Regions from separate parts of the Mesorhizobium sp. B2-8-9 genome, predicted to be linked through region 1. Evidence: predicted binding sites of a transcription regulator. Region 1 holds the regulator's gene; the other holds the start of a gene.
The links. The regulator HrcA, encoded in region 1, represses chaperone genes, less so after heat shock. The targets are predictions, from matches to a motif close to GTTAGCACTCNCNNNNNGNGAGTGCTAAC.

Region 1 (4,919 bases):
CTCCGCCCTGGAATGACGAGGTTGGGGGAGCTACCCACCATACGTAATACGCCAGATCGTCCCGTTGCCGTCCTCGGTCAGGATCAGCGCGCCGTCGCTGGCCACGGCGACGCCGACCGGCCGGCCCCAGACCGCGTCGTCGGATATGACGAAGCCGGTGGCGAAGTCCTCGTATTCGCCGGTCGGCTTGCCGTCCTTGAACCTCAGCCGCACCACCTTGTAGCCGGTGCGGACATTGCGGTTCCACGAGCCGTGCAGCGTGACGAAGGCGTCGCCCTTAAAATCGGCCGGGAAGTTGGCGCCATCATAGAAGGCGATGTTGAGCGGCGCCGAATGCGCCTGTATCAGCACGTCCGGAACCGTGACCTTGCCGGCGAGATCGGGGCGGGCGCCCTCGTGGCGCGGGTCCTCATTGTCGCCGATATAATACCAGGGCCAGCCATAGAAGGCGCCTTCCTTCACCGCGGTGGCATATTCGAAGGGGGTGTTGTCGCCAAGCTCGTCGCGCTCGTTGACGACGCACCAGAGCGCGCCCGTCGCCGGCTGCATGGTCATGCCGGAACAGTTGCGCAGGCCGGTGGCGACGGTTCTGCGGTTGTTGCCGTCGGGGTCGAAGGCCAGCACATCGGCGCGGCCCTGTTCCGGACCCCAGGCCTCGCCCAGCGGCTGCGATTTCGTCCACGCCTCGACACCGCCCTTCGGCTTCGCGCCCATGTCCTCGGCGATGTTGGAGCCGGAGCCGACCGACAGATAGAGCGTCTTGCCGTCGGGCGAGAAGGCGATGTCGCGCGTCCAGTGGTGGCTGGCGGGGACTTTGGCGACGATGGTTTCCGGCTTGCCCGACGCTTCGAGGTCACCCTCGCGATAGGGGAAGCGGACGACGCTGTTGCTGTTGGCGACATAGACCCATTGCGGCTTGTCGCCCGGCGGGTAGAAGGCGATGCCGTAGGGCCGGGTCAGGCCCTTGGCGAAGATCGACTCCTGTGCAGGCTTGGCGCTGCCTTCCGCCAGGCGATAGACGCGCACCTGGTTCGCCCGGCTGTCGGCAACGAAGAGGTCGCCGTTCGGCGCCACCCGCACGACGCGAGGACTGTCGATGCCGGATGCGATCAGTTCGGCGGAAAAGCCAGGCGGAAGCTTTGGCTTCGCATCCTCGGGGCGCTCGGTGACGCCGCCGCCGTTCGAAGCGGACTCCGTCATGTCGGGTTTCGGCAAATCCTCAGGTTTCAGCAGCCGGCGCACGCCCGGACGGTCGGCTTTCCAGTCGCCGAAAGCTTTTTCGCCGCTGAGCAAGGGCTGACCGGCCTGCTGCGCAAAGGCAGCCGTGGCAAAAACCAGCGCGAGGCCCGCAAGGCCGGCGATCCGCATCATGCTGTCCTCCGTCTCTGCCTATGTCCTGCCCTCGGGTGCCTCAGTCGATAAGGCCCCGGAGACAGAACATATTGGGCTAACGATCGAAAAGAGAAGCTCGCGCACGTGACTTGCCGGCCTCAGGCCTCTTCGGCATCCAGGTCGTCGTCGAGGCGCTTTTCCAACTCGACGAGATCAGCCGGCAGGGGCAGGCCCATGGCGCGCATCTCCCTCAATTTCTCGCGCAGCTGCTCCTGGATCTCGTGCTCGTCCTCGGGCTGGTTCACCATTTCCTCGAGCAGCAGGCTGATCTGGGCCTTGAGCGATTCCAGCGCCATGTTCTTCTCCTTTGCACCCTCAGCTGTGTCGAGGTTCAGGTCAGGCCGGCCTCACCTGAATATCGATACACCTAACGAAGCATGCGGGAAATCAGTTGTGCAGTGTAATCGACCATCGGCACGATGCGGGCGTAGTTCAGGCGGGTCGGCCCGATGACGCCAAGCGCGCCGACGACGCGGGCGTCCTTGTCGCGATAGGGGGCGACGACCAGCGAGGAGCCGGACAGCGAAAACAGCTTGTTCTCCGAGCCGATGAAGATGCGCACGCCCGGCCCCTCTTCGGCGAGATCGAGCAGCTGCAGCAGTCCGTCCTGGGTTTCCAAATCCTCGAACAGATGGCGAAGCAATTCGATGTCCGCTTGGGCGGTGACGTTTTCCAGGAGATTGGCGCGGCCGCGCACGATAAGGCGCGCCGGCAGGCCGCTTTCGGCGCCGGCCCAGACCGCGAGGCCTTTCTCGACCAGATCCTGCGACAGCGTGTCGAGGGCCGCCCTGGTCTCGTCCTTGATGCGGGCGATTTCCGCCCGCGCCTCGGCCAGCGTCCGGCCACGGATATGCGCATTGAGGAAATTGGACGCTTCGTGCAGCTGCGACACGGTGGTGCCGGCCGGCAGGTCGACGACGCGGTTCTCGACATCACCGTTCTGCGACACCAGCACGGCGAGCGCCTTTGCGGGCTCGAGCTGGATGAATTCGATGTGCTTCAGCGCCACCTCGTGCTTGGAGGCGAGCACGAGGCCGGCGCCGCGCGACATGCCCGACAGCATCTGGCTGGCCTCGGTCAGCATATGCTCCAGCGTCGCGCCCGAGCCGGAGGCGCGCACCTGCGCCTCGATGGTGCGGCGCTCGTCGTCGGAAAGGTCGCCCAGCTCCATGAAGGCGTCGACGAAAAAGCGCAGGCCGGTCTGGGTCGGCAGCCGCCCGGCGGAAACATGCGGCGCGTAGATCAGCCCCAGATGCTCGAGGTCGCTCATCACGTTGCGGATGGTGGCGGGCGACAGCGAGGAGGGCAGGATGCGCGACAGGCTGCGCGAGCCAACCGGCTCGCCGTCGCGCAGATAGGAATCGACAATCCGCCGGAAGATATCGCGCGAGCGCATGTCGAGTGACTGAAGTACCGGCGACTGCGACGTCGGATCGACTGGTTTGTTCATTCCGGCGAGAAACCTCCTTCCGAAAGATATAGACTTAAGCTACGGCGGCGCAACCCGGTGCCGCGCTCGCGGTCACACGGTGCCGCGTTTGCAGTCGCGCGGCCCGTTTTCCTGCGCGGCGTCCTTTTCCTTTGCGACTTGCCCCGCATGCGTCTACAAGCCGGCCACGATTCCGGAAACGACAAGAAAGAAGGCCGAATGCGCCCCTCCAAACGCCAAGCCGACGAAATGCGCGCCATCTCCTTCGAGCGCGGCGTCTCCAAGCACGCCGAAGGCTCGTGCCTGGTGAAGTTCGGCGACACGCATGTCCTGTGCACGGCCAGCCTGGAGGAAAAGGTGCCGGCCTGGATGCGCAATTCCGGCAAGGGCTGGGTGACGGCCGAATACGGCATGCTGCCGCGCTCGACCGGCGAGCGCATGCGGCGCGAAGCCTCCGCCGGCAAGCAGGGCGGCCGCACGCTGGAGATCCAGCGGCTGATCGGCCGCTCGCTGCGTGCCGTGGTCGACCTGCAGGCGCTGGGCGAGCAGCAGATCACCGTCGACTGCGACGTCATCCAGGCCGATGGCGGCACCCGCACGGCCTCGATCACCGGCGGCTGGGTGGCGCTCTACGATTGCCTGCGCTGGATGGAAGCGCGCCAGATGGTGAGCGTCGCCAAGGTGCTGAAGGACCATGTCGCGGCAATTTCCTGCGGCATCCATGACGGCCAGCCGGTCATCGATCTTGATTACCTGGAGGATTCCTCGGCCGGCACCGACGCCAATTTCGTCATGACCGGCAAGGGCGGCATCGTCGAGATCCAGGGCACGGCCGAGGGCGAGCCTTTCTCCGAGGAGCAGTTCGCGGCGCTGATGGGCTTGGCGAAGAAGGGCATTTCGCGGCTGGTGAGCCTGCAGCAGATGGCGGTGGCGTAGGTTTCCGAATGCCGAGCCTAGGCCCCCCTCTCTGGCCTGCCGGCCATCTCCCCCTCAAGGGGGGAGATTGGGTGTCACGACGGCTTTCGCCAATCGCCAGCGTTGCAAGAATGGCGCCTTCGCCGAAGCTGCCAATCTTCCCCTTTGAGGGGGAGATGCCCGGCAGGGCAGAGAGGGGGGCCTCGTGATACCCTCCGCAATCCTCGAATCCGCCCTCTACGTCACAGACCTACACGCCGCCGAAGCCTTCTACCGCAACGTCATCGGCCTCGAAGCCTTGGGCAAGGTCGAAGGGCGCCACGTTTTCTTCCGCTGCGGCGACGGCGTATTGCTTCTCTTCAACGCCGAGGCAACGAAAATCCCGCCGGCGCCGGACGCTCGGCTGAAGGTGCCGCCGCATGGCACGGCCGGCGAAGGGCACCTCTGCTTTGCGGCAACCGCCGATGAAATCGCCGCATGGCGCAGGCATCTCGCCGCCAACAACATCGCCATCGAAAGCGATTTCGAATGGCCGCAGGGCGGGCACTCGATCTATATCCGCGACCCGTCCGGCAATTCGATCGAGTTCGCCGAGCCAAGGATCTGGGGTTTCTGATGCACTCGCAACCTTTTCATTCCCTTGGGGAAAAAAAGATCGTCGTCGCCAGCCACAATGAAGGCAAGCTGCGCGAATTCGCCGACCTGATGGCGCCGTTCGGATTCGAGGCGAAATCGGCCAAGGAATACGGCCTGCCCGAACCGGACGAGACCGGCACCACCTTCGAGGAGAACGCCTATATCAAGGCGTATGCCGCCGCCAAGGCGACCGGCCTGCCGGCGCTGTCGGACGATTCCGGGCTCTGCGTCGACGCGCTCGACGGCGCGCCCGGTGTCTATACCGCCAACTGGGCCGAGACGCCGGACGGCAGCAGGGATTTCGGCATGGCCATGCAGCGCACCGAGGTGGCGCTGCAGGAGGTTGGCGCTACGGAGCCCGCGCAGCGCACCGGCCGCTTCGTCGCCGTAATCTGCCTGGCATTTCCCGACGGCGAGGCCGAATATTATCGCGGCGAGGCCGAAGGCACGCTGGTGTGGCCGCCGCGCGGCACGCTCGGCTTCGGCTACGATCCGGTGTTCCTGCCCAACGGTTTCGACAAGACTTTTGGCGAGATGAGCGCGCAAG
Region 2 (4,919 bases), on a different contig from region 1:
CCATCACCTTGATCTCCTTCTCGCCGTTGGAGATCTCGACGCTCGGCCAACCGGCGCCGAGGGCGGAGACACCGCCAAGTGACGGCAACCGACTGTCGAAGCCGCGGAAAACGTCGTCAAACAGGCGGTTCACCTCGCGATGCAGCGACAGGAACGGATCGCGCTCACCGTCGCGGAATATGCTTGGAAGCTGGTTGCCGTTGCTCCGGCCCCAGGGGATCAGATCACGGACACTCATGGTTTGCTCCTTTCTGTTCATCGGCTCGAAAAGCTCCTACGCGCCGCGCAGTGCCCGGCGCGTAGCGCGGATGCGCTCACAGAAGCCCTCAGGCGGCGTGCTTCTCGCCTTCGATCTTCTTTGTCGTGCCTTTGAGCGTTGCCTTGTCGGCCGCGATCTCGATCCGCCGCGGTTTCATCTCTTCTGGAATTTCGCGCTTCAGATCGATCGTCAGCAGCCCATTGACCAAGCTGGCGCCAACGACCTTGACGTGGTCGGCAAGCTCGAAGCGGCGCTGGAATGCACGGCCGGCGATGCCACGATGCAGGTACTCGCCCTTGTCCTCGCCGGCTTTCTGGCCAGAGACCATGAGCATGTTCTGCTCCTGGGTAATGGCCAGTTCGTCCTGCGAGAACCCAGCCACCGCCATACTGATGCGGTAGTCGTCGTCTGCGGTCTTGGCGATGTCATAGGGTGGCCAATTATCGACGGTCTCGATCCGGCTCGCCGTCTCGAGCGCGTTCAGCATTCGATCGAAGCCGATGCTCGACCGGAACAGGGGACTGAAGTCAAACGTGGTTCTCATAGCTACATCCTCCATTGAGCAACATAGATACGAGGGGCGCCAAGGAAGCGGCGCCCCTTGACCTTGCCGGTCTCTCAAGCACCGGCGTAATCGATCTGGGAATTCAACACGGGCACGTCAAGGCCCCGCTCCGAAGCCGCCTTCAAGGTCGTGAAAGTCAGTCCCTTCGTCTGCATGCAGGCAGGCGAATCATGAGTTGGAGGCGGCCGCACAACCACGACCGCCTCGGGGAGCTGATCTTCAATGGATCGCGATGATCCCGTCGACGGCCCGCCACTCCGACGCCCTGATGAGCCGATGGTGAGCGACACGGACAGAATGCAAGGCGCCAGCCAGCTCGCGCTGCCAAAAGCCCAGAAAGCCCCTCAGCGCCGGGAAATCCGGGGCAAGATCATAGTCCTGCCAGACGTAAAGCTGGAGCAGGCTGGGATGGTCGGGCAGATGATAATGGATCTCGGCAGTGGTCAAGCCATACCCATTCATCTGCAAGCGGAATTCCTTGCTGACCGCCATCGCCTTCGGGCCTTCACGCGCTCAGCCGGTCGACCACCTGCCGGTGGTCGTCATCGGCAGGGCCGCTGGGCGGCGGAGCCAGCGCATCAAGCCGGCGCAGCGCATCCATGATGTCGTCGAAGGAGACCGGCCGCTCGGTGCCCGGCGGCTGGCGCAGCGCCGGCATCGATTCCACGGCGCAAGCATCGGACGCCCAGGACGAAAGGATCGCCCGCTTTTCCCATATATCGAGCGAGCCGTCCTCCAGCACATCCCGCGGGTGCTGAAAATGCCTGGCCGGCGACAGCAGCCGGTCGAGCGAAAGGTCTGATAGTTCGGGAGCTAGGGAAGGAATGATCGGCGAAAGCGTCTGTCGGTCCATTTCTGTCCTCCGTCTCCAAAAACTCCTTGCTTCGGGTTCCAATTTCTCACCGGTCCCGGCGCTGCCGGGCACCGATAATCTTGTTCAACTCAATCGCGAATTCAAGCCTCTCCGTTATCGGAGCGGGCCAATTTACCGCATGTTTTCAGCGCGCTAGCACTCAACGGTCGAGAGTGCCAAAAAATTTGCGGTACCCCCTTGAAAGTAGATGAAGGCAAAATTAGCTCGACATGCGCGCGATGCCGAAAGGGTCGCGCGAGCCCCGCTCCGGTCCTGCCGGTCCGGAGCGGAGGAACTGCTCGCAATCTGTTTGTCCTGAAGGAGAACGATATGACGTTCCGTCCATTGCATGACCGCGTGCTCGTGCGCCGCATCGAGGCCGAAGAGAAGACGGCCGGCGGTATCATCATCCCCGACACTGCCAAGGAAAAGCCGCAGGAAGGCGAAGTCATCGCCGTCGGCCCGGGGGCCCGCGACGAGAGCGGCAAGCTCGTGCCCCTCGACGTGAAGGTCGGCGACCGCATTTTGTTCGGCAAGTGGTCCGGCACCGAGATCAAGCTCAACGGCGAGGATCTGCTCATCATGAAGGAAAGCGATGTGATGGGCGTGATCGAGCAGGCCGCGACGCTGAAGAAAGCCGCCTGACCGGGGCTTCGATAGAACCGCAACCCAGTCAATGAAAGCTGCCTAAACAAGGAGTGATCCAATGGCTGCCAAGGAAGTCAAATTCCATTCCGACGCCCGCGAGCGCATGCTGCGCGGCGTCAACATCCTCGCCGACGCGGTGAAGGTGACGCTCGGTCCGAAGGGTCGCAACGTCGTCATCGACAAGTCGTTCGGCGCGCCCCGCATCACCAAGGACGGCGTCACCGTCGCCAAGGAGATCGAGCTCGAGGACAAGTTCGAGAACATGGGCGCCCAGATGGTCCGCGAAGTCGCTTCGAAGACCAGCGACATCGCCGGCGACGGCACCACCACTGCCACCGTGCTTGCCCAGGCGATCGTTCGCGAAGGGGCTAAGGCCGTTGCCTCGGGCATGAACCCGATGGATCTGAAACGCGGTATCGACAAGGCGGTGGATGCTGTCGTCGCCGAACTCAAGGTCAACGCCCGCAAGATCACCAGCAACGACGAGATCGCACAGGTCGGCACCATCTCGGCCAATGGCGATGCCGAGATCGGCCGCTTCCTGGCCGAGGCTATGGAAAAAGTCGGCAACGAAGGCGTCATCACCGTCGAGGAAGCCAAGACGGCCGAGACCGAGCTGGAAGTCGTGGAAGGCATGCAGTTCGATCGCGGCTATCTCTCGCCCTATTTCATCACCAATCAGGACAAGATGCGCGTCGAGCTCGAAGAGCCCTATGTGCTGATCCACGAGAAGAAGCTCAGCAATCTGCAGGCGCTGCTGCCGGTGCTCGAGGCCGTGGTGCAGTCCGGCAAGCCGCTGCTGATCATCGCCGAGGATGTCGAAGGCGAGGCTCTGGCCACGCTCGTCGTCAACAAGCTGCGCGGCGGGCTTAAGGTCGCCGCCGTCAAGGCTCCGGGCTTCGGTGACCGCCGCAAGGCCATGCTGGAGGACATCGCCATCCTGACCGGCGGCACGGCCATTAGCGAGGATCTCGGCATCAAGCTGGAGAACGTCACGCTGGAGATGCTCGGCCGCGCCAAGAAGGTCGCGATCGAGAAGGAGAACACCACCATCGTCGATGGTGCCGGCAAGAAGGAGGAGATCCAGGGCCGCATCACGCAAATCAAGGCGCAGATCGAGGAGACCACCTCCGACTATGATCGCGAGAAGCTGCAGGAGCGGCTGGCCAAGCTCGCCGGCGGCGTTGCCGTGATCCGCGTCGGCGGCGCGACGGAAGTGGAGGTCAAGGAGAAGAAGGACCGCGTCGACGACGCGCTGCACGCCACGCGCGCGGCGGTCGAGGAAGGTATCCTGCCCGGCGGCGGCGTTGCCCTGCTCAGGGCGGCCAAGGCGCTCGACACAGTCGCCGTCGACAACCCGGACCAGAGATACGGCGTCGATATCGTGCGGCGCGCGATCGAGGCTCCGGCGCGCCAGATCGCCGAGAACAGCGGGTCGGAAGGTTCGATCATCGTCGGCAAGCTGCGCGAGAAGACCGAATTCGCCTATGGCTGGAACGCCCAGACCGGCGAATATGGCGACCTCTACAAACAGGGCGTCATCGATCCCGCCAAGGTCGTGCGCACCGCGCTGCAGGATGCGGCCTCGGTTGCCGGACTGCTCGTCACCACCGAGGCCATGGTGGCCGAGAAGCCGAAGAAGGAGGCCGCTCCGGCCATGCCGGCTGGCGCCGGCATGGACTTCTGAGACGCCGACGGGAGCCCGCTTCCGGCAACGGGAGCGGGCGTTTCGAAATGCACGATGGGAGGCCATTATGGATATGATGAGCGGCAATGGCTCGGTTCCGGCGCCGACGCGCCCGGCAAGCGAATTCCTCGCTTATGAAGCCGAATGCCGAAGCGCATTGAAGCCGCTGCTGGCAGGCTTGCTCGACACGGCCGAATCCGCCGGGTGGAACCGGCGGACCGTCGCCTCAACGCTGATGTTTCTTGCCGCACAGCACGTGTCGGCCACCGAAACATCCGGGGGCGGCTAGCAAAATCGGGCCCCGCCTCCAAGGCGGGGCCCATGTGACTGCGAACGGACGAGGATTGCCATGATTGCAGGACGATTGCGCGAATGCCTGAGAATCTTGCGATGGGAAGCTGCCGACGTCGCCGAGGAACTTGGCTGGCCCAGAAACGACGTGACACGCTGGCTCGAGGGGCGCGCGCCGGTGCCGCTGGCGGTCGCCGCCTGGATCGAGGCCCTCGCCAAGGCACACAAGGCGCTGCCCCCGCCGCGCCTTAACCGGCAGAATTCAGCGACGCACACGCCGGCGGGCCCGGTGGTTGTGCAGGCGTTCAACGGCATAGGCCAGCCGCGGCCGCACGGCATCGTCCTGCAACCGCCCTACCCGCGTCGACATGTGCTGGCCGGGACGACCGGCCTTCGCCCGGGCGCCATGAGCACCCACCCGAATGAGGGTTCTGACCATGAGCCACGACCGCTTTGAAGACCCTGTCACCATCCTTGTCGCAATGGGGTTGCCGGTCCGGCTCGAGACCATGATGGAAGCCTATGCCCTGCTGCAGGATTGGCCGGCTGCGAGCAGGAGCAGCGCATATGCGATCGCGCTCAACGCCTGCAGAGCCGGCATTGCCGGCGAGATCGA

Region 2: a site for HrcA is predicted at 1,830-1,858, ahead of groES (co-chaperone GroES). Genes of this name have one in related genera too.

Annotation. Positions count from the first base shown of each region.
Region 1 covers NZ_VFTQ01000042.1:1,815-6,733, reverse strand. Annotated here, with positions in the region: gene FJ423_RS30670 (sorbosone dehydrogenase family protein) at 31-1,371, opposite strand; gene FJ423_RS30665 (hypothetical protein) at 1,491-1,688, opposite strand; gene hrcA (heat-inducible transcriptional repressor HrcA) at 1,760-2,842, opposite strand; gene rph (ribonuclease PH) at 3,041-3,757, shown strand; gene FJ423_RS30645 (VOC family protein) at 3,942-4,352, shown strand; gene rdgB (RdgB/HAM1 family non-canonical purine NTP pyrophosphatase) at 4,352-4,919, shown strand, end outside.
Region 2 covers NZ_VFTQ01000040.1:34,097-39,015, forward strand. Annotated here, with positions in the region: gene FJ423_RS30330 (Hsp20/alpha crystallin family protein) at 1-238, opposite strand, end outside; gene FJ423_RS30335 (Hsp20 family protein) at 327-803, opposite strand; gene FJ423_RS30340 (usg protein) at 1,044-1,316, opposite strand; gene FJ423_RS30345 (hypothetical protein) at 1,330-1,677, opposite strand; gene groES (co-chaperone GroES) at 2,008-2,322, shown strand; gene groL (chaperonin GroEL) at 2,384-4,012, shown strand; gene FJ423_RS30360 (hypothetical protein) at 4,089-4,301, shown strand; gene FJ423_RS30365 (helix-turn-helix transcriptional regulator) at 4,362-4,760, shown strand; gene FJ423_RS30370 (DUF982 domain-containing protein) at 4,741-4,919, shown strand, end outside.